Regions from separate parts of the Shewanella sp. HL-SH4 genome, predicted to be linked through region 4. Evidence: predicted binding sites of a transcription regulator. Region 4 holds the regulator's gene; each other region holds the start of a gene.
What was found. The regulator sigma-54, encoded in region 4, starts transcription at its own class of promoters, with help from an activator protein. The targets are predictions, from matches to a motif close to GTTGGCACGNNNNTNGNNT.
Positions count from the first base shown of each region.

Region 1: the regulator sigma-54 is predicted to act here: its motif matches at 4,651-4,669, upstream of ACRWQL_RS16915 (molybdopterin oxidoreductase family protein).
Region 2: the regulator sigma-54 is predicted to act here: its motif matches at 1,403-1,421, upstream of ACRWQL_RS13180 (superinfection exclusion B family protein).
Region 3: the regulator sigma-54 is predicted to act here: its motif matches at 4,636-4,654, upstream of ACRWQL_RS19470 (YccF domain-containing protein).

Region 1 covers NZ_CP195037.1:3,623,268-3,629,032, forward strand. Annotated here, with positions in the region: gene ACRWQL_RS16890 (ion transporter) at 1-229, shown strand, start outside; gene ACRWQL_RS16895 (MATE family efflux transporter) at 317-1,852, shown strand; gene pepE (dipeptidase PepE) at 1,945-2,655, opposite strand; gene htpX (protease HtpX) at 2,925-3,788, shown strand; gene ACRWQL_RS16910 (cytochrome c3 family protein) at 4,054-4,389, shown strand; gene ACRWQL_RS16915 (molybdopterin oxidoreductase family protein) at 4,710-5,765, shown strand, end outside.
Region 2 covers NZ_CP195037.1:2,783,440-2,789,204, forward strand. Annotated here, with positions in the region: gene ACRWQL_RS13175 (ATP-binding protein) at 1-1,251, opposite strand, end outside; gene ACRWQL_RS13180 (superinfection exclusion B family protein) at 1,463-2,074, shown strand; gene ACRWQL_RS13185 (DUF3149 domain-containing protein) at 2,232-2,369, opposite strand; tRNA gene ACRWQL_RS13190 (tRNA-Leu) at 2,774-2,858, shown strand; gene ACRWQL_RS13195 (hypothetical protein) at 3,135-3,269, shown strand; gene ACRWQL_RS13200 (S8 family serine peptidase) at 3,344-5,765, opposite strand, start outside.
Region 3 covers NZ_CP195037.1:4,201,555-4,207,319, forward strand. Annotated here, with positions in the region: gene ACRWQL_RS19445 (homogentisate 1,2-dioxygenase) at 1-598, opposite strand, end outside; gene ACRWQL_RS19450 (LysR family transcriptional regulator) at 833-1,762, shown strand; gene ACRWQL_RS19455 (TIGR00266 family protein) at 1,872-2,627, shown strand; gene ACRWQL_RS19460 (EVE domain-containing protein) at 2,784-3,251, opposite strand; gene ACRWQL_RS19465 (substrate-binding periplasmic protein) at 3,408-4,163, shown strand; gene ACRWQL_RS19470 (YccF domain-containing protein) at 4,176-4,589, opposite strand; gene ACRWQL_RS19475 (1-aminocyclopropane-1-carboxylate deaminase/D-cysteine desulfhydrase) at 5,003-5,765, shown strand, end outside.
Region 4 covers NZ_CP195037.1:1,603,471-1,609,235, forward strand. Annotated here, with positions in the region: gene ACRWQL_RS07935 (KpsF/GutQ family sugar-phosphate isomerase) at 1-327, shown strand, start outside; gene kdsC (3-deoxy-manno-octulosonate-8-phosphatase KdsC) at 330-896, shown strand; gene lptC (LPS export ABC transporter periplasmic protein LptC) at 893-1,453, shown strand; gene lptA (lipopolysaccharide transport periplasmic protein LptA) at 1,440-2,027, shown strand; gene lptB (LPS export ABC transporter ATP-binding protein) at 2,024-2,755, shown strand; gene ACRWQL_RS07960 (RNA polymerase factor sigma-54) at 2,916-4,409, shown strand; gene hpf (ribosome hibernation promoting factor) at 4,436-4,723, shown strand; gene ptsN (PTS IIA-like nitrogen regulatory protein PtsN) at 4,726-5,169, shown strand; gene rapZ (RNase adapter RapZ) at 5,166-5,765, shown strand, end outside.

The sequences.
Region 1 (5,765 bases), 2.0 Mb from region 4:
ACAAACGCCACTTGGCCAAGCAATAGCTGCATTAACCATGTTGATAGGTTATTCAATCATAGCCATTCCGACCGGTATTTTAACCGCTGAGATTTCTCAAGAAATGGTCAAGGTACGTGATCTGCGTAAATGCAGTAATTGTGGCAAAAAAGGTCATGATAATGACGCCCAGTTTTGTAATCATTGTGGTAGTGAATTAGAGTCGCTTGCTTCGCTCACTCAGCCATAATGTTTTGCTCTTTTTTATATACTAAATAATGACGTATAACCCTAATAAAGTCGTATAAGACAATCGCGAACATTTCAAAGGATAAGCATGACCACAGCCAAGTTTGTCGAAGGGCCGATTTTACGACATATATTAGTGATGAGTTCTACTGCCGCAGTGGGGATCTCAGCCTTATTTGTCGTTGATTTATTAGATATCTTCTTTTTAAGTTTACTGGGTGAGCAAGAGCTTGCTGCTGCTGTGGGCTATGCTGGGACTATTTCATTTTTTACCACTTCGATAGGAATTGGATTATCTATTGCACTGGGTGCTTTGGTTTCAAGATCCATTGGAGCTAAAAACAGCGAACAAGCAAAACGCTTATTTTTAAACTGTGCCGTGGTGACATTCATTATCAGTGTGCTGGTGGCATTGATCGTGATGAGCTTTATTCCAGAGTTACTTGCCCTTGTTGGCGCCAAAGGTTACACCGCTGAACTTGCACAAAGTTATTTATATATATTAGTGCCATCGTTACCGGTAATTTGTCTTGCAATGGCACTGGGCGGCGCACTTCGAGCGGTAGGCGATGCCAAGTTGTCGATGATGTCGACATTAGCGGGTGGCGGTGTTAATGCGGTACTTGATCCGATTTTTATTTTTGTATTCGCTATGGGGATTGAAGGCGCCGCTGTAGCATCAGTATTTTCGCGTTTTGCCGTATTGTTCATTGCAGGGCATGGGGTTTTAATTAAACATCAGCTGGTAGGCAAATTTAACTTTGATGAGTTCAAACAGGATTTACCGATTATTTTTGCGATTGCAGGGCCGGCAATGCTAACCAATATCGCCACACCGATAGGCAATGCGGTAGTCACCCGGGCTATTGCTGATTTTGGTGACAGTTATGTCGCTGGTTGGGCTATTTTAGGCCGGCTGATCCCGGTTAGTTTTGGGATGATTTTTGCGCTATCTGGCGCAGTAGGGCCGATTGTAGGACAAAATTTTGGTGCTAATGAATTTGATCGAGTTAAACAAAGTTTGAATAAAGCGATTCAGTTCTGTGTGATTTATGTTGTCAGCGTATCACTCATATTATTCTTACTTCGTCATCACATTGTGAGTGGTTTTGATATGAAAGGCGATGCGGCAGAGCTGATATTGTTCTTCTGTCAGTATATTGCGGTGTTTTTCATTTTCTCGGGAATACTGTTTGTTGCCAATGCTTCTTTCAATAATTTGGGCAAGGCTAAATATTCAACCTTTTTCAATGTGGGTAAAGCCACAATTGGTACCATTCCATTTGTTTACTTTGGTGCGCAGTGGGGCGAGGTTTACGGCGTGTTAATTGGCCAGATTATCGGTTCAATTATTTTTGGTCTTGCGGGTGTGATTGTGGCCTACCGACTAGTGGATAAATTATCTCATACCGCAACGGCTGAATTGTCTGCGCAGGTGTTTACTAAGTCAGAAGACTTACCTTTAAACACCACAACAGTCTCTTCACCATTGTCATCAGCATCTGCTCAAATGGCTCAGTTAGATGATGAACCCTTGTGTAAGCAATTAGGTGAAACAGATGCTAAATCTGAATCTGAACCCACTTCTGCTTCAACAAGTAATGATAAGCTTGATGTAAAGTAATTCAATACCCTGTGGCTAATCCACATCTTGAGTATTGAATTAAATGATTATCAGTACTTACAGTTGTAAAAAGTCACTGTAAGTAAATTATATTAGGATAAGTACTGTGATAAATCTGTGCCAGGTTCAATCGGCACTTCTTGCTGCTCACCCTGGAACAAATAGCCTGGCTTGTTACCCACTAATGTCAGCTTATTACCTGTTAACTTAAGTGCTGTACCTTCTTGAATAGCAATAATAGGGGTGAGCGGATCCACTTGAGTAAACTCATATAAACGCTGGGCACGCGTTTCACCATTATGGCCCGGTGCTTGATAATTACTGTAATGTGGATTTATTTGAAATTGCACTAGGCCGATAGCGGTAAATGAAGGCGGCTCAATAATCGGCATATCGTTGGTGGTGCGAATTGACAAGCCTGCAATGTTAGAGCCAGCGCTCCAACCCACATAAGGCTTACCCTCACTGACCTGCTGTTTAATCAGGTGAACTAAATCATAACGATATAATTCATTGAGTAATTGGAACGTATTACCGCCACCAATAAAAATACCATCGGCATCTTTTATGGCTTGTTTTGGATCGCCGTATTCATCAATACTACTAATACTGATGGGTAAATCAGCTAAGCCTTGGCGGACTTTTTCCAAATATTCACTGTAGCTCATACCAACACCTGCATAAGGAATAAACAGCCATTTTTGTCCTGCTATACACAATGGTTTTATAAGCTCAACAGCATGCTGTAAATACGGGGTGTCACCCACTCTAGAAGCGCTTAATAATAAAGCATTCACTGACATAAAATATCCTTTTTTTGTTCAATAACCACAGTCGATTATCCCCATATTAACAAAGTTAATCACAGCATGATAATAGAGATAACTCTCCGGTTTTTGTTTAGCGACATTTAAGTTTCAATTAAGTATCTGTACCTAAAATCTCCGCGTAATAATGTATCTTGGTTGATTAAATCATATTTAATCTTCAATACCTTGAAAATCATTTTACCGGACATATTATGTCTGTAGAATGTATTGATATCGGCAATCTTGCCAACACAGGAGCTAAAATGAAGCGTATCTTTTTGTTAATTGCGACCAACATGGCAATTTTGCTAGTGGCCTCAATTGTAATGTCTATTCTAGGAGTTAACACTTCTACGATGAGTGGATTATTAGTGTTTGCTGCCATTTTCGGTTTTGGTGGCGCCTTTATCAGTTTAGCCATTTCAAAATGGATGGCAAAGAAAACCATGGGTTGTGAAGTGATCACCAATCCACGTGATAATACTGAACGCTGGTTAGTTGAAACCGTTGCTCGTCAAGCTGAGCAAGCAGGTATAAAAATGCCAGAAGTGGCAATTTACCAATCACCTGAAATGAATGCGTTTGCTACTGGCCCAAGTAAGAATAATTCACTGGTTGCGGTAAGCTCAGGCTTACTTTATGGCATGACCCAGGATGAAATTGAAGGCGTTTTAGCCCATGAAGTTAGCCACGTTGCTAACGGTGACATGGTAACGTTAACGCTAATTCAAGGTGTAGTGAACACGTTCGTTATTTTTGCAGCACGCGTCGTTGCGGGTATTATTAATAATGTTGTCTCTAGTAACAGTGAAGAAGGTGAAGGTTTAGGTATGTTTGCCTATATGGCCGTGGTGTTTGTATTAGATATGCTGTTTGGTATCTTAGCTTCAATCATTGTGGCTTACTTCTCTCGTATACGTGAGTTTAGAGCCGATGAAGGTGCTGCACGTTTAGCGGGTAAGAATAAGATGATCGCTGCGCTTGAACGTTTAAAAACGGGCCCAGAAGCCGGTGCAATGCCAGCTCAAATGTCAGCGTTAGGTATTAGTGGTAAGCGTTCTATGGCTGAGTTTATGATGAGCCATCCACCACTAGAAAAACGCATTGCGGCTTTAAAGAACAGCTAATATTGCCGGTAAAATAAACACCACTAAACTGGAGCCTTGTGCTCCAGTTTTTGTTTTATAACTTTTATTATGGATGTATTGATGTAGCGCTCGTTTCAAGTTCAGCTTCAATGCTAAGGTCTTGTTATAACATGATAGTTGCTTAAGTACGGTAGTTCGACTAAATTGGATTTAAGCTAAAAAAATCATCCATATAAAGTCTCAATCATGAATAATGACCTTTATTCAATACCATTGTGGCTAGCGTGGATAAAAAGAGGTTGATATGAAAAATATTTTCTTATGTTCCCTATTCGCTGTTTGTTTTGCTGTGCTCACTTTTTCAATTGGCGCGTCTGCCGCAGAGGAAAACTTAGCTGATTTTCATGCCGGCATGAACGGGTGTGAAAGCTGTCATGTAAATGAAGAACCTTCGGTTGACGGTGGATATGAATTTGAACAATGTCAAAGTTGCCATGGTTCATTAGCTAAAATGAATGATAACCATAAACCGCATGATGGCATGTTGATGTGTGTCGATTGTCATGCGGTACATGAAGTGAATGTAGGTGAACAACCTGTTTGCGAAGCCTGCCACGATGATGGTCGCCTGGCTAAATAGTGCGAGCTAATGTGTTGATGATGGTGTTATATCAACACTTTTTGCGACATTTTTTCAATACTATCAATCATTGTCTACTCTGTTTTATCGCCTTCAACTCCCCCCCAGCCACATCGATATACCTCTAAAGAGGTATTTTAATTGCTTTATTTTCAATAAGATGCGCAACATTGGTGCGACTTGTTGCACTTTAGCTGCACAATGTCCGATTACTTTCCTAAGTAAATTTATAAAAAACCTTTAATTTCAAACCAGTATAAATTTGGCACGCTAGTTGCGATATTAAATGTAATTATTGTAGTGATCAAATAGGTGTAGGAATGACGGATATTCAATCAAGTTGTGCATATTGTGGTGTCGGCTGTGGATTAACCATCAGCCAAAATTCAACACACACACTTGGTGAAACCGGCTCAGGATTAACGTTACAAGGCGACAAGGTTCATCCGGCTAACTTTGGGCAGCTATGCGCTAAAGGTGAGCGTTTATTAGAAAGCTTAAACCAGCCCAACACATTGCGCTACCCTAAGTTACGTTCAGGTAAACCGCTTGAGTGGGATGCTGCTACACAATTAATTGCAGATACATTTCAGCAAACCATTGATCAATATGGTTCAGATTCAGTGGCCTTTTATTTATCAGGTCAGTTGCTTACCGAAGACTATTACGTGGCCAACAAGTTTGTTAAAGGTTTCTTAAAAACCGCTAATGTCGACACTAATTCACGCCTGTGTATGTCTTCAGCAGTGAGTGCAATGCAACGTGCATTTGGTGAAGATGTGGTACCCGGATGTTATCAAGATTTTGAGCATGCAAAAGTTATTGTCTTAATTGGTGCCAATACCGCCTGGACCCATCCGGTTTTATTTCAACGTATTTTAGCAGCAAGAAAAACCAATGGCTGCAAATTGGTCGTAGTCGACCCGTTATCAACCGCAACCGCTAAGCAAGCTGATTTACATTTAGCGATAAACCCAGGGGCCGATTTAGACTTATTTGTTGGCTTGCTGGGCTTTATTGCAGATAACAACACACTGAATCAACGCTATATTGATGCTCATACAGAAGGTGTTGTTGAAGCCATTACCCACGCACAACAGTTCAGTGCAAACCTGCAAACACTTGCTGACTCTGTTGGGGTGACGTATTCAGACTTAGTGCAGTTTTACCAACTTTTTAGTCAGCATGAGCAAGTCGTTACTGCCACCTGCCAGGGTGTTAACCAGTCAGTGAATGGCACCGATATCACTAATGCGATCATTAATTGTCATCTTGCATTAGGCCAAATAGGTCAGGTTGGCGCCGGATTCTTTTCCCTGACCGGACAGCCTAATGCCATGGGCGGGCGAGAAGTAGGCGGTTTGGCCACTCAATTA
Region 2 (5,765 bases), 1.2 Mb from region 4:
GTTACTAACGATTTCTAATCTTTCATCTACATTTATATTAATATCTACATGTTGTGGTGAAAACATAATTTGAGTTGAGTCGATAATGTCTTCTAGCTGTTTTTTCAAATTAAACTGAGTATTTTTCTCATAACGTTGCTCTGCTGCTACCGTTTTGAATTTTTGGATTAATGTGCTGGCTCGAGTAATATTATTAACTATTAGCTCACAACTTTGCTGGTACTCTTCAAGAATACGGTTTATCTCCTCCAAGGTGGCATGCTCGCTATGGATGAGCTTAATTAAATCTTCTACATGAGAGAGTTGAGAGCTTGCCGCAGTTAAACATATGCCAATAGGGGTATTTATCTCATGTGCCAATCCTGAAACTAATCCCCCTAATGCCGCCATTTTTTCCTGCTCGACAAGCACTTGCTGAGCACGTTTTAAAATCAGTAATGACTGCTCTAGTTCTTTGGTTTGTTCTTTAACTTGTCGAGCCAGTTCATCTTTATAGCTTCGCTCAAGTTTAAGTAATCGTTCTCGATCTTCCAGTGCACTTTGTAATGCTGTTTTCGATTCTTGTTCATCGGCAAATGATGCTCTTACTTGCTGTTGCATGCTATTAATTGCTTTTGCCACCATAGCAAATTCGTCGCGTTTACTTTTATGGTCAAAAACTAAGGGATTAAAAGGTTTATCCAAACTTATTTGCTCACAATATTGACTGAGCTTGAGTAAGTGTTTTGTGATGTTCAACCAAACCAAGAATAGAATAAAACCAGCAACTAAAAAGGTTTTTATCGCGTTTGATAACAATATAAGGATAGCTTTATCATAAAGCCTATCGTAAATAATGTTCAGGTCGGCTTGGACGAGTAAAGTGCCTACCTTTATCTGATTTGAATTGGTGTAAATAAGATCAAATTGTTTCTCAATCGTCGATGTCTGATGATACTTACCTGCCTGCCACTCTTGACCGCTATCATCCTTAATTGAGATATAGGTAATGTCAGGTAGTTGGCTTAAACCGTCTAACTGAGTACTAATTAAGCGCTCATCTATTACCCAAATACTGGCAGCTAATACTTCTAAATTTACTTTTTCGATACTAGAGAATGCTCTATCTATACGGTTTACATCACTGCTGTAATCGTTAAATAACTGATAAATAGTCGTAAGAAGGGTAATAAGTGAACTAAAAAGCACAATCGAAAGCATAAGCTTTCGACCGATAGGGCTAGTGAATAGTTGGTTGGAAAATTTCAGCATAGTTTTATTTATTTAATTAATCTAAGTGCTTATATAATAAGTTAGTTCAAAATTTATATTATAGCTATATTTAATTTATTACTTTTATATTGATTTTTTCAATTTCAGAGCAAACTTTATTATATTGATGTTTATTAATTTACCGGCTAAAGGTGGCATTAAATTTGCTTTGAAGAAATTAGATGTTCAAATTTCTGACACTGAGGCTGTGATGAAAAAAGCGATGATTAAAGCAATTAGCTTAAGTAATGCAAAGCGTACTTTCATGAGTGCGATGTTATGGTTGGTAGTGTTATGCTTGGGGTTATTATTTGCCCCGAAAGATCTTTTGTCTCAGTTAGCCCTTGCTGAAATTGTCGCACAGTATAACTATCTGATTGGTTTAGCTTTAATCGTGGGGGCGGCATACTTTTTAAGTCAATTGGTGAGCTTTGTTGCTGATGAGTCCATACAGCATTTACGTCAAAAAAGAACAGTTGAAACTATAGAAGCTAAAGTAAAACTACTTGATCCTGCCGAAAGGGCGTTGTTGAGAGAGTTCTTTTTACAAGGTGCAACTATATTAGCATTGCCCCAAAATGAGTTGGCAGTTAAAAGTTTATTGCATACCAATATTCTCGAAGAGCTGGGTAACCAGCGCCATTATGCGATTCAAGGTCCTACAGCAGAGTATAAAATCTCCATGCCTGCGAGGATTTATTTAAACCGTGACGTGCTACGTTTACCTGCAGGAGAACCTACACAAGAAGAGTTGACTTATTTATTGAAGACCAGACCTCACTTCATCAGTGGCCTGGTACAACCTCGCAAACATGCAGCTTAATAGTCTTCATTTTTAGAGACAAGGGCGTCATCAACTCTGTTTTATAGAAGTTTGTGTAACAAGAGAGGGGCTGAATTAGCCCCTAAAATGGATCAAAATTTATAATTATCGTAAATGACTAAGAATAACGAAGAGGTATAATATTACAGTACTAATGTTAATCATCATTGCCTGGAGCAGACTTCACAATAAACATCCACATTAAGTAAGATACAATTCCCAAAGTACTAAAAATGACAATCATAGACATTAATCCAATTGGGTTTCCAAACATTAAATCTAACCAAAATGCCATGATAGCTATCCTTTTATTTGTGAAGTCCCAGTTATCATAATGCTGAAATAAAATTGCAAAACTGATCTTGATCAATGATTGACTCTATTATTAGGTATACCAGTGTGTAAATGTGATCTTTATGGCGTTTATGCGCTCTAGCTGGTAGAAATTAGCTTCTGCTCACTACAGCGAACTTTTTAAATTAGTGGTGTTTTTTACAGCTTATTTTGAGGAAGCGTTGAGAATTTAGGCAATTGTTCACTTTTGTCAGTAAAGTCAACCCAAAGGACTTGCCATTGTCATAAGCATGGGTATAATTCTGTTCACTTAATTGATACTCATTAAGTGAAGTAATACTAGAGTTTTGCAAAGATATTTTTTTAAGATTTCTTTGCAAAGCTAAATGTAGCTTAAAAGGCACTGCCCGAGTGGTGAAATCGGTAGACACGTCGGATTCAAAATCCGATTTCGAAAGAAGTGACGGTTCAAGTCCGTCCTCGGGTACCATTATTTAAAGCCCTGTTCTTAATTGAATGGGGCTTTTTTATGCTTATTTAGTGATACTTGATACAAGTACACCCCTTCCTTTAATTTTATTTCTGCTCTTACTGTACTATGAGATTATTACATCTAATTTTTAGAAAAGAATAGATAGCCGTCAAAGTCATTTAATCGAGAGTTCTATTATCTGCATTTTACCGTCAAGACTAACTCTAGAGTCTTAGCTAAGCATATCAAATAGCGGAGTATCAATTCCCTGAAGCAGAACGCATTGTGAGGCAGTTGCAACAAACTGCAGCAGAGGGGCTGACTCGTCAGTTTACAATGGTTGGCTCAAGTTTCTGGTTTAGCAAGTTTGCTGAAATAGAACAGTTTGATGCGACATCTCATGCAGATGTTTTAGATGAAGATGAATAAATTGAATTAAGCTTAACTAATAAAAACCAGTTGCCGGAGCAACTGGTTTTTGTTTTACGAGCTAAGGTTATTTATTAGTGCTTACGACGACGGAATGCCGCTAAAGGTAATAATAAAGTTGTTAACCAGCCTAAAGAACCACCATCATCATCTCTTGGTAAAGATTGAACAGTTACTTCTCCAGTATTACTTTGTAATGCTCCATCACTAGCAACAACGCTGAATGAATATGTTCCCACTTCAGAAGGAGCAAAACTAATGCTCGCCTTAGTTGGGTCAAATGCAAGAGAAGGGCCTCCTGTTTGAGTCCAGCTATATGTTAACTCTGAGCTATCTATATCAGCAGCATTTGAGTTAACTGTAACAGTTTGTCTTACAAGGCGATCAACAGCAGATGGTGCAACTGTTGGCGCATCGTTAACATTACTAACATTGAACATTACTTTAGTTGGAGTGATCTTATTACCCGCATTATCTTCAGCAGTATAAGTCAGTGTATCTGTTCCAAAGAAATCATTCTTAGGTGTATAAGTTATCTCACCCGTTGAGGTTACAACAGCTGTACCATTTGTAGGATTAACAGTAATAGCAGCATTAGATAAATCGCCTGATGCTGAAATATCAATTACACTTTGTGCTTTTGCTGTCATACCAGCACCCGATACTTGAACTCGAGCCACTTTTTGGTCGACTTTAGTATCATTCAGAAGCACATTCATTGATGCAGAACTGTCTTCAACAACCTCCAGTGTATCTGCTTGGCCAAGGTTAAACTCAGTGGTTTTTACCTTGTAAGCTAACTCGACACTACCTGCTGAAGCTGCTGAAATTTCTACATAATCATTTGCAGCTACAGTTCCACCAGTACCATTGAAGTGGTAAGTTGTACCAATCGATCCACCGATGTTTTCTGCGCCGATTGTTAGTGCCGCAGGCATTGTTGGAACTTTGAAGTAATTAAATGTCACTTCTTCAGCCGCACCGGTTTTAAACCATACGCTGAAGCTATATTGATCACCTGAAGTGTCACCATATAACTGTGCGTCATTCCATTCAACAACAACCCATTGTGAAGTACTACCATTTACGACACCAATAGACATTGCTCCGCCACCAGTATCACCAACAGATCCATCGCTTAAATCGAAATCAGACCAGAATGGGGCAACAATGTTGTTAGGAGTGCCAGAATCAGGTAGCTGCTTGTTAGCATATGTGCCAGCAGTTGCGCTGCTACCAGGGATAACAATACCATTGTCAGACATGGTAATTTGAGTATATTCTTGGCCGTTATACTTATAGGCAGGAACATTAAATACAAAGTTAGCTTCATCACAACCATCAGCACATACTGGGGTAAACGACAAACCTAAATCTGTAATATTTGGATAAGAACCCGTTCCTTTAGCTGAAACCATCTTAGGAAGTTTCATGTTACCAACCCAAGTAATTACACCTGTTTCTTCATTAACGCTCATACCATTCTGAGTCGCATCTGCCATGTTAACCATAACATCATCTTTGCTTGTCAGTTTTGTGCCTTTAGGGGCTGTAGCTGTGATGGTGGTATTACCGTTAAACATAGTGTTATTAACAACAGCCTTGATTTCAAACTCATCAGCAGTGGTAATATCTGCATCAGTTGTAAAGGTGTTGATTAAAGAAGAGTCACTAGTTTCTCTAGCAAGTACAGCTAGAGGTAGGTGTGCACCTTGTTTGCCACCATTGCTAGTTAGCATGATGTTACCAAATATCCATTCACCGTAAGTGCTGTACGAAGTGTCAACGGTCACAGTGAAAGTTGCAGAAGCGCCTGCAGCCAGTTCCAATGTCGTTGGCGAAATCATGATGCCAGCAGAGTCTGCTTTAGCAGTTAAAGCCCATGATGTTGCTTCTGCACTTTTGTTGTTAACTGTACGTGTGAAGGTACATACACCTACACATGAATCAGCAGCAATAGAAGGCTTATCGAAAGTTAACACTGCTTTAGCTGCAGCGTCTAAATCCATACGGCCAGCGCCCATAGCAAATGGTGATGCTGGCGTAACACCGTCATCATCTAAAATGCCAGCCATTGTAGCTGTAGAGGTCAATGCGGTTTTAATATCAACTGCAGACCAGTCAGGGTGTAATTGCGCCATTAAGGCTGCAGCACCAGCAACATGAGGACTAGCCATACTTGTACCAGTAATGGCATTAAAAGGTTCTCCGCCATCATCTGGAGAGAATGCAGATAAAATATTTGTTCCAGGAGCGGCTAAATCTGGTTTTAGTATATTTTCATTACCGTTCGGTCCGCGAGAGCTCGACTGGTTGATCATATCAGCAAGGCCCTGCGATACAATACGCTTAATCTCTGCAGAAATCGTACCAGAGGTAGCAGCGTCACCTAATGAGTCAACAATAGCAATACCGTCAGCTTTTGAAATCATAACAGATGGAAAAGTTTGACCTGGCATTGACATAGTAAATGGTGCGCCTGGAACGCTATTATAT
Region 3 (5,765 bases), 1.7 Mb from region 4:
CCCGCTCACAATAGGGAGCAGACTCTAATAATTGGCCGTACTCATTGCGAAAATGTTTAGGTACTTCAACCATTGAAAACGATTCAATGACAAACAAACGAACATTGCTGTAATCATTAAAAGTTAATTGATAAGTGGTGCCGCGGGGGATAACCAGGTAATCCCACTTTTTAACGTCAATAACACCATATTCACTTAACAGCTGTCCTTCACCTTCATGAACAAACACAATTTCATCCGCATAAGCATTACGATAGAACTCGTTTGTGCTGTGGGTTACCTTAGCGGTATAAAGGGCAACATCGCTGTTATAGAAAATTTTATTGCGGCTGCTGAAAAAATTACCGTCACAATCTGCTTTACGCGAATCCAGTTTGTAGTTTTGAATTAATGAGTCTTGCCATTCTTGACCATGTTCAACCGCGTATGGCACCACATTAATCGCCTTAGTCGGCATATTATGGTGATATTTATTAGAATAAATATTTGAAAAACCATGGGTTGAAAAAAGCTCTTCACGGTAAAGTTCGCCATTTTCTTTTTCAAATGCGATATGACGCTTTGTGGGGATTTCACCTTGTTTTACATAAAATGGCATATCAGCTTCCTTAACCGGGTATTTACAGCACTTAGTTTGTTCATCTAGCTCATTTTATCAATGAGTAGTGTGACCTCTGCCGCATAGATAGATTCAATTTAGTTGCTTAGATGAACAAAAAAAAGAATAATAAACAGCTAGACTCCATCTGTTTTTTAGATTGTATTGTTATCGGTACATTTCTGGCAGCTAATCGATACAAAAGCACAAATTTACCTCACAAAGGAGTGATAAATGCGCATAGATGTTGATGCATTTAAGGTTTTACAAGTATTAGTCGAAGAGGGAAGTTTCGCTAAAGCATCTGAGCGTTTACATAAAGCGCAATCTGCGGTGAGTTACCAAGTCAAAAAGTTAGAGCAACATTTGGGGGTAAGTTTATTTAATCGCGATCAATACCGTGCAGAGCTAACCCCTGAAGGCCGAGTTATTTTGGCTGAGGGGCAACGTTTATTGCAACATTTGGCCAATATTGAGCATCTTGCTAGCCGTTTTAGTGAAGGCTGGGAGCCCAAACTTGAACTGGTGATCGACGGGGCGTTGCCGATGGAACCTATCATGACGGCGCTCAAACGTATGGCTGAACATAAAGTACCGACTAAAATTCAACTAAATATGGAATTTTTAGGCGGTGTGCAGCATAGGTTTGAGCGAGATGGCGCCGATTTAATGTTAGTAAAAGACTATTTGACAGGGCCAAACTATCATCCTAAAGCCTTACCCACTATTACCAGTGTACTTGTTGCTAGTTGCCATCACCCCTTAGTTAAGCAAAGTCAGATAAGTTTAACTGAGCTACAACAGCATGTGGAATTGACCATTGAAGATTCGTCCCCACAGCGTTTAGTGCGTGATGAAATGCAATTTGGTGGCGACAAGGTGTTTTATCTATCAGGGTTTATCATGAAAAAAAATGCTTTACTGAAAGGCCTTGGCTTTGGTTGGATGCCAGCATTTTTGATCCATGAAGAGTTAAATTCAGGCGAATTAAAATCGGTCGATTTTGTTGGCGGTAATACATTCAGCTTTACGCCTCAATTAGTGTCAACCTTAGAAAGACCATTAGGGCGAGCAGGGCAACTATTTACCGAGTTGATTTTAGATGAGTTTACTCGTTTTGAATTGCACACTTCCAAAGAGATTAATACCACAGGGCTTGGATAATATTGTCTATAAACGATTAATGTGCCAACAGAGATTTGATAGAGTCGGTCATTACTTTTATGCTAAATTCATTGAGAATGAGATTAACTAACAGTCCAAGGAGTGACAAATGACCAAGCGATGCCACGAAGTAGATTATGAAATTATCGGCTCAAGTATGCAATTAGTTGAGGTGGAGCTCGATCCACATGAAACTGTGATAGCAGAAGCGGGCGCGATGAATTACATGGAACAAGATATCACTTTTGAGGCTAAAATGGGCGACGGCTCTGAACCTGAGTCTGGATTTTTCGGTAAGTTACTTGGCGCTGGTAAGCGGGCGTTTTCCGGTGAAAGTATTTTCATGACTCACTTTACTAATGGTGGGCACAGTAAGCGTAAAGTCGCTTTTGCAGCTCCTTATCCAGGTAGTGTTTTAGCGGTCGATTTATCTCAGCATAATGGTGAGCTTATCTGTCAAAAAGACAGTTTTTTAGCTGCAGCACTGGGCACAAACGTTACCATGAAATTTAATCGTCGTTTAGGAGCAGGTTTTTTCGGCGGGGAAGGTTTCATATTACAAAGTTTGAAAGGTGATGGTATGGTATTCATTCATGCAGGTGGCACCTTAATTAGAAAAGAGCTTCACGGAGAGTCATTGAGAGTTGATACTGGATGTATAGTCGCGTTTTCTCCTGGAATTGATTACGACATTCAACGAGCTGGTTCGCTTAAGTCTATGGTATTTGGCGGTGAAGGGTTGTTTTTAGCTACCCTACAGGGGCACGGAACCGTTTGGCTACAATCGTTACCATTCTCTCGTATGGCTGATCGTATTATTGCCCATGCACCTACTACAGGTGGTACATCAAAAGGTGAAGATTAATAAGCTATTATTTAATCAATTTTATAGTGTTTAAAAATATCAATTATCCAAGATTATTCGTAAATTCAAGTAAGAATGCTTACTCAATATCAGGTAAGCATTTTGATTTTTATAAAGGTAAAACTTTATGAGTAATAATCTGAATATATTTACTCTTCAAGCCCTACTACAAAGTGATAATATGTATTTGAATTCAGACCCTTTGACTGGTTGAACACTTAATCTTGCACCTTTTGCCACTAACACCATATCAGCTAATTCCATGTCAGCTTTAAGTTGTTTCAGGCTTATCTGATTAACAAACTTCTCAATAAATGATATTTCAACCTCAACCCAGCGAGGTTTCAAAGGATCAGATTTAGGATCAAAATACGGTGATGAGCTATCAAAAGCACTTAGATCAGGCCGTGAAGATTGGCTTACTTGAGCGAGTCCTACAATTGCAGGCTCTTTGCAGCTTGAATGATAAAAGAGCACTAAATCATTGACGCGTACTTGATCTCGTAGGAAATTCCTGGCTTGATAATTTCTAATCCCTTGCCAAGCTGATTTTTGTCCACTGCACCTTTTTAAGTCATCTATACTGAAGTCATCAGGTTCAGACTTCATTAACCAATATTTCATAAATTTCACCAAGACGTTATGTTGTACTACTATTACTAAAGTTAGTTCTTATAATCGCGCAGTATGTAGGGCATTTTTTATGGTAGCTTTTACTACAGGTATCAACAAGATTCTGTTATGTAACGTTATCTCAAAGTATACATTTTTGGAGATGATATGATGGTGACCTTAGCTAATAGAATGACACAACTGTGGTTACATCTGTTTCTTACTTCAGTATTATCAAGCACTGCGATATCAGATACCCTTGAGCTATCTACATTAGAATGGCCACCATTTAGTGGAGCTGAGTTGACTGAAAAAGGTATTGCTACCCGTATAGTTAAACATGCTATTGCTTATGACAACCATCAATTAAAAGTCACAGTTGTTCCTTGGGTTCGTGCTATTAGAATGGTAAAAACTGAGGCTAAAATAGGCTATTTCCCTGAATACATTAATGCCACAAATGAGTTTGTTTTTTCTCAATCTTTAGGCGAAAGTCCGATAGGTTTATTGGAGCTTAAAAATAACCCGATTATGTGGAATACAATCACTGATTTAAATAAATATGTATTAGGCGTGGTAAAAGGGTATGTAAACACAGACGAGATAGACACTATGATTGCTAATGGTGATCAAAAATACGAAGAGGCCATGAATGAAAAGCAGAATATATTAAAATTAGCAGCCGGACGTATTGATACAATTATAATCGATTTAAATGTTTATCAATACTTAAAAAGTGATCCAAAAATTGAAAAAATATCACATCTACTGCAAATCAATAATAAAATCCTTGACTCTAAGAGCTTGCATGTTGCATTAGCAAATAATAAAGAGGGTGAAAGGTGGCTTAAAATAATTAACGATGGCTTATCAAGATTTGAACCTCAAATAATGCTGGATGCTTATTTACAAGAAAAAAAATAAGCATCCCTAATGTTAATACTGTTCGTTTGGTACCACAGTTTGGCCGATAGGGGTTAGGCTTAATAATGCCAGTTTAAGATGCTGAATGCCAAATGGAATACCAATAATCGTCACAAAACACGCTAGTGCATGAGCTAAATGACCTATCGCTAACCAAATTCCAAAAAACACAAACCAAACAATATTACCGATTAATCCTATGGTACCAGTTCCTAGATCTTCAACACCCGTTAAGTGTTTTCGGTTGACACTTTGCTGGCCGAATGGCCAAAATGCCATCTCACCAATGACGAAACAAGCCCGTCCAAAGGGAATACCAATAATACTAATAAAACATAGTAGCCCCGCAAGCCACCAGGCTAGACCCATTATAAATCCACCTAAAATAAACCATGCAATATTAAAAACTAGTCTAAAAATAGCCATATCTTTTTCCTTTTACAACTGAAATAGGAGATTAATATTGATAACTAAGCAGGGAATGTGCCAAGGTTTAAAGTATTGATCTAAATGGTTAAATTGATTTTTATTTGGATGAAGTAAACTAAGAATTGAGATTTAGACTAAAAATGAGTGATTTTAACCAATTTTAGTTACAATGACCCTAATCAATTTTAATGGTGTTATAAATGCTAAGTCATAGTCCAACAGATACAATTAATTTTGCAGGAAGACAAATATTCGTCAAGCGCGATGATAAATTACACCCTGATTTTAGTGGTAATAAAGCCCGAAAATTTTATCATTTCCTTATCAATGACTTTCCTAAAGTGACACGAATAGTGGGATCGGGCTCGGCTCAAGCAAATTCATTATATTCGCTATCGGTATTGGCAAAAATGAAAGGCTGGCAGCTAGATTATTATGTAAGTCATATTAGTGCTTATATAAAGTCACAATTACAAGCTACACCTGCTATTGTGTCAAATTTTACTCAAGCCCATCATAACGGTGCCAATATTATCCAAGTTGATTGGGACCAAGCTGAACTCAGTGGCTGCAAGCATTTGGATGAAGTAATAAACATATTTAGGCCTGAATACCTAAATCGATATTCTGAGCAACAAATACTGTTTATTCCTGAGGGGGGCAGATGTGAATATGCTAAAACGGGCATCTACCAGCTTGGTTGTGAAATTATAGATTGGGCTAAAGGACAAAATATATCCGCTCTTTCTGTATATCTTCCATCTGGTACAGGTACGACAGCAGTTTTTCTGCAACAGTATTTTATAAAAAAATGCCAAAAGGAAATAATTGATATTAAGGTATTAACTTGCAGCACTGTTGGTGGTGATACATATTTAGCAAATCAATTTTGTGAATTAAACCCAGATAAAACCCAGCATCCCACTATTATTAATGATGGCAATAAGTATCACTTTGGTAAGTTGTATTTACCCTTATTTGAGTTGTGGAACGATGTGCTAGAAACAAGTGGAATAGAGTTTGATTTATTATACGACCCTATTGGCTTGAGCGTGTTGAAGCGCTACATAGAAGCGAATCAATGCCAAGATAGGCAAGTTTTATATATTCATCAAGGCGGTTTGTTAGGGAATGCAACTATGCTACCCAGATATAAACGTAAGCTTGCTAATA
Region 4 (5,765 bases):
GATATTTGTATCACTGAAGCCTTGTATGAAATATCAAATAAAGGCTTAGGTATGACCGCGGTTGTTGATGGTAATAATGTTTTAGTCGGTATTTTTACTGATGGTGATTTACGACGTGTTATCGATGCAGAAGTCAATCTTCGCACCACGCCTATTTCACAGGTTATGACCAAAAAATGTGTCACTAGCCCGGCTAACATCTTGGCCGCTCAAGCGTTACAAATAATGGATGAGAAAAGCATTAATGGTTTGATTGTGGTCAATGACGCACACCAGCCTATTGGTGCATTGAATATGCTCGATATGGTCAAAGCAGGAGTAATTTAAACATGACAATAAATACGCACACTCACCAAGGTTTTTATGGCCCTATTAGTGATGATATTTGGCTGCGCGCTCAAAAAATTAAACTGCTTATTTGCGACGTTGACGGTGTTTTTTCTGACGGCCGTATTTACCTTAATAATAGCGGCGAAGAGTCAAAGGCATTCCATACACGAGACGGATATGGCGTTCGCTCCATATTAACCAGTGGCATTAATGTGGCGGTTATTACCGGACGAAAATCTAAAATTGTCGAAAATCGCATGACAGCTTTAGGTATCAAAGATATCTATCAAGGGATAGATGATAAATTTACTCCCTACGAGGAATTAATCAAAAAATATAACGTTACTCCTGAACAAGTAGCTTATATTGGCGATGACATGGTAGATTTACCTGTGATGAAAGTAGTAGGACTTGCTGTCAGCGTGGCCGATGGCCATCCTTACGTGAAACAACATTGCCATATGATAACCACCATTAAAGGTGGTAATGGTGCCTTAAGAGAACTCACTGATTTGTTGTTATTAAGCCAAAATAAATTTGAAAGTGCCCATGGTATGAGCATATGAATCGAACCACACTGGCTATTTGTGCATTTTTTGGCTTAGCCTTGGTATTGTATTGGCAAGTACAAGTCAAACGTAACCAAATGGCGTTAATTAAAGATCCTAGAATTGAGCGACCTGATTTTGTGGCTGACAATCTTCGCACCACAGAATTTAATAAACTCGGGTTTATTGACAGCAAAGTTAGCGCCGAGCATATGGAACATTTCACCAGCACAAATACCACTTCATTTACTGCGCCTGTACTACTTCTTTACCCTGAAAATGGTAAAGCGCAGTGGCAAATAACAGCTAAAAATGCGACCTTAGATCAACATTCAAATGAAGTCAGTTTACATAACGATGTAGTAATTGATGCCATTGATATTGAAGAACCATTACAATCACTTGAAACTCAACAAGTCACCTTTAATTTAAACACTATGATAGGTCGTTCTGAAGAGTCAGTTACCATTAAAGGTAATGGTTTTATTATTCAAGGCTTAGGGCTATTTGCCGATCTCAATGCAGAACAAATTACCTTACTCAGCCAGGTAGAAGGGACATATGAACCACATTAAGTTTTTAACCACATTGCTCGGTAAAAGCAGTGTTATTTGCACTTTAGCGATTAGTGTATTGGCAGGCAACGCCGTAGCTAAAGAAGGCGATTTGAAGCAAGAGCTTAAAATTGCTGCCGTAAGTCAACGAGCAGACGTTAAAAATAATCAAATTATTTTTAACGGCCCAGTAAAAATTACCCAAGGCTCGATCAATATCGAAGCCGATGAACTGCGGGCATTTTCAGCTGAAAACGGCCAGACTAAAACGCTCATTGCGACCGGTAACCCTGCTACATTTTCACAAGAACTTGATGATGGTCGCATAGGTACAGCAAGCGCCAATGAAATTCGTTATGACTTAGCAACAACTGGACTGTTATTAACCGGTAACGCTAAGCTAGATCAAGCAGGCAGTAAAGTGACGGGTAACGTGATCCGTTACAATATCAATGCTCAGGAACTTATCGCTGAAAGTACCGGTAAAGGTGAAGATCGTGTTATTACCATTATTCAACCGGAAAATTTCCAAAATGATGAGTCACCAGCACAAAAATTACCTGAAATCCCGTTAAAAAAGCAAGGTAACCAATGACCCAAATTACCTTAACAGCTGAGAATTTAGCTAAAAGCTATAAAAGTCGTCAAGTGGTTAAAAGTGTCAGCTTAACTGTAAAAACAGGCCAAATTGTCGGACTACTTGGTCCCAATGGCGCAGGTAAAACGACCACGTTTTATATGGTTGTTGGTTTAGTCAAAAGTGACCATGGCCGCATTTTAATTGATGACGATGACTTAACTGCTGACCCAATGCATTTACGTGCGCGAAAAGGTATTGGCTATTTACCACAAGAAGCCAGTATTTTTAGAAAGCTCAGTGTGCAAGATAATATTATGGCCGTGTTGCAAACCCGAAAATCGATGACTTCGGATGAGCGAATTCAGGAATTGGAGCATCTTTTAGAAGAATTCCATATTACCCATATTCGCGATAGCTTAGGCATGTCGCTATCTGGTGGTGAAAGACGACGGGTAGAAATTGCACGCGCTTTAGCAGCCAATCCTAAATTTATATTGTTAGATGAGCCCTTTGCGGGTGTTGACCCTATTTCAGTGATTGATATTAAGAAAATTATTCTTCAACTCAAACACCGTGGCCTAGGCGTATTAATTACTGATCATAATGTCCGTGAAACACTTGATGTATGTGAGCGGGCATATATTGTTAGCCAGGGGAATTTGATTGCCGAAGGCACCCCAACTGAAGTACTCAACAATCAGCAAGTTCGAGCAGTATACTTAGGCGAACAATTCAAGCTATAGTTAATCTAAATAGGACCTGAAGCACTTGCTTGGCAAAATGTTTCTGGCGACTAAGTTAATTGATCGTGTATAGGTAAAGTAAAACCATTTGTTAAAAAATTGCGACTATCACTCACTTTAATCAGTGTAGAAAGCCGAATTCTTCTAGGGATCAGCAGTAATGAAAGCTTCACTCCAACTTAAAATGGGTCAGCACCTCACTATGACCCCACAGCTGCAACAAGCTATACGTTTGCTGCAGTTATCATCTTTGGAGTTACAGCAAGAAATTCAACAAGTATTAGATTCCAATCCTTTGCTTGAAATGGAAGATGAATTTTCAGCACTTAGCAACAAAAATGATAACTCCAAAGACCTATCAGAAACTGACTTCAATGAAGTAAGCGCACCTGTAGTCGAAAAAGACACTTCAAATGTCGACACCGCAGAGTCAATGACTAAAGAGCAAATGTCTGAAGACTTGCCAATGGACACTACCTGGGATGAAGTGTACAGCGCCTCCCCAATGGCAAGCCCTGGTTCGGGTTCTGGCAGCATGCCAAATGATGACATGCCCTTCCAAGGTGAAACATCCGAAGGATTATACGAGCATTTAGAATGGCAAAAAAATCTAACCCCTTTTTCTGAAACAGACCTCGCTATTGCCACTGCCATTATTGATGCCATTGATGACACAGGTTATCTCACCCAAAGTACTGAAGATATTTTAGAAGCTATGGGCGATGATTCTGTCGAATTAGACGAAGTCGAAGCGGTACTAAAACGTATACAACATTTCGACCCTCTGGGTGTCGCCTCACGTAGCTTAAGTGAATGTTTATTGATTCAACTTGTTCAGTTTGCACCAGACACGCCCCATATCGATAATGCCAGAATGTTAATCAAAGATTATTTAGATTTGATTGCTGGACGTGATTTTCGCACACTCATGCGTAAAACTAAGCTAAAAGAAGATGAGCTGCGCGAAGCAATTGAATTAATTCAATCTTTAAATCCACGTCCTGGCACAATGATCACCCCACCGGATGATGAATATGTTATCCCAGACGTGTCAGTGACCAAAAAGAATGGCCGTTGGGTCGTTGAATTGAACCCTGATAACATGCCAAAAATAGGCATTAATCAACAATATGCCGCCATGGCAAAAAGCAGTAAGAGTTCAACAGACACTCAGTTTATTCGAGGTCACTTACAAGAAGCCAAATGGTTTATCAAAAGCTTAGAAAGCCGCAGCGACACCCTGCTTAAAGTATCCAATTGTATTGTGCAATTTCAGCAAGGTTTTTTTGAGTACGGTGCTGAAGCCATGAAGCCTATGGTGTTGAATGACATAGCTGAAGCTGTCGAAATGCATGAGTCCACTATTTCGCGTGTCACCACACAAAAGTATATGCACACACCGCGCGGACTGTTCGAACTTAAGTATTTTTTCTCTAGCCATGTCAGTACTGATGATGGCGGAGAATGTTCGTCTACAGCAATTAGAGCTTTTATTAAAAAGCTGGTTGCTGCTGAAAACCAGAAAAAACCACTAAGCGACAGTAAAATGGCAGATCTTCTGGCAGAACAAGGGATTAATGTTGCACGTCGCACCATAGCGAAATACCGCGAAGCGATGATGATCCCTCCCTCAAACCAACGTAAGAGTTTATAATCTACCTAGGCAATTGGAGGATAAATATGCAAATCACCTTAACGGGTCATCATATTGAAATTACTGAATCACTAAGAGAATATGTCACAAGTAAGTTTACAAAACTTGAACGACATTTCGATCAGATCAATAATGTCCACGTAGTATTAAATGTCGAAAAGCAACAACAGATAGCTGAAGCAAAAGTCAGCTTGAATGGAGCTGAGGTATTTGCGACATCTGAACATGCTGACATGTATCACGCTATAGACGCCCTGATTGATAAACTCGATCGTCAGGTCATTAAACACAAAGAGAAATTAACTAAGCATTAATGATGGAACTTAGTACCATCCTGCAGCCGGAATGCACCTCCTGTGCCACACCGGGCAGTAAGAAAAAGGTACTGGAGCTTATCAGCGATTTAGCTGCAGCCCAGTACCCATCCCTCTCTTCACAAGAGATTTTTGAAAGCCTAGTGGCTAGAGAAAAAATGGGTAGCACAGGAATAGGCTCTGGCATTGCAATCCCGCATGGTCGTTTAACGTCCATCGTTCACCCTATCGCGGTTTTTATAAAGTGCGAAGAAGCGATTTCATTTGATGCTATCGACAAACAACCAGTGGATCTCTTATTTGCATTACTGGTGCCAGCAGACCAGTGTCAGCAACATCTCAGTACCCTATCCTCAATGGCTGAAAAGTTATCGGATAAACATATTCTTAAGCAGTTACGAAAAGCAAGTAACTCAACTGAACTCTATCAGGTTATCACAGCATGAAATTAGTCATTGTATCCGGTCGTTCGGGCTCAGGTAAATCTGTCGCACTTAGGGTACTAGAAGACCTAGGTTACTATTGCGTTGATAACTTACCACTGCCCTTAATTGGACGGCTATTAGAACAGCTTAGAAACACCAATGAACTGGTGGCTATAAGTGTTGATGTTCGAAATATAGAAGAGCAAGGTAAAGTATTACAGCAGCAGCTAGCGTGGTTATCTGAGGATACGGAAGTCATAAGCTTTTTTTTACAGGCAAGTGATGAGGCACTACTAAAACGTTACAGTGAAACCCGACGACTACATCCTTTATCGAAAAAGAATATGTCCCTACAAGATGCGATTCAATTTGAAGGTGAGCTACTAGCGCCTATTTCTGAATACGTAGACCATTTTATCGATACATCTAAGCTAAATATTTATCAACTTAGTGATCAGGTACGTGAAATTTTAATGGGCAGTGTTGATAAAGAGTTAGTGATCAATTTTGAGTCATTTGGTTTTAAATATGGCATGCCCGCCGAAGCCGATTTTATGTTTGATGTACGCTTTTTACCTAACCCACATTGGGAAATAGAATTACGCCCCTTTACTGGA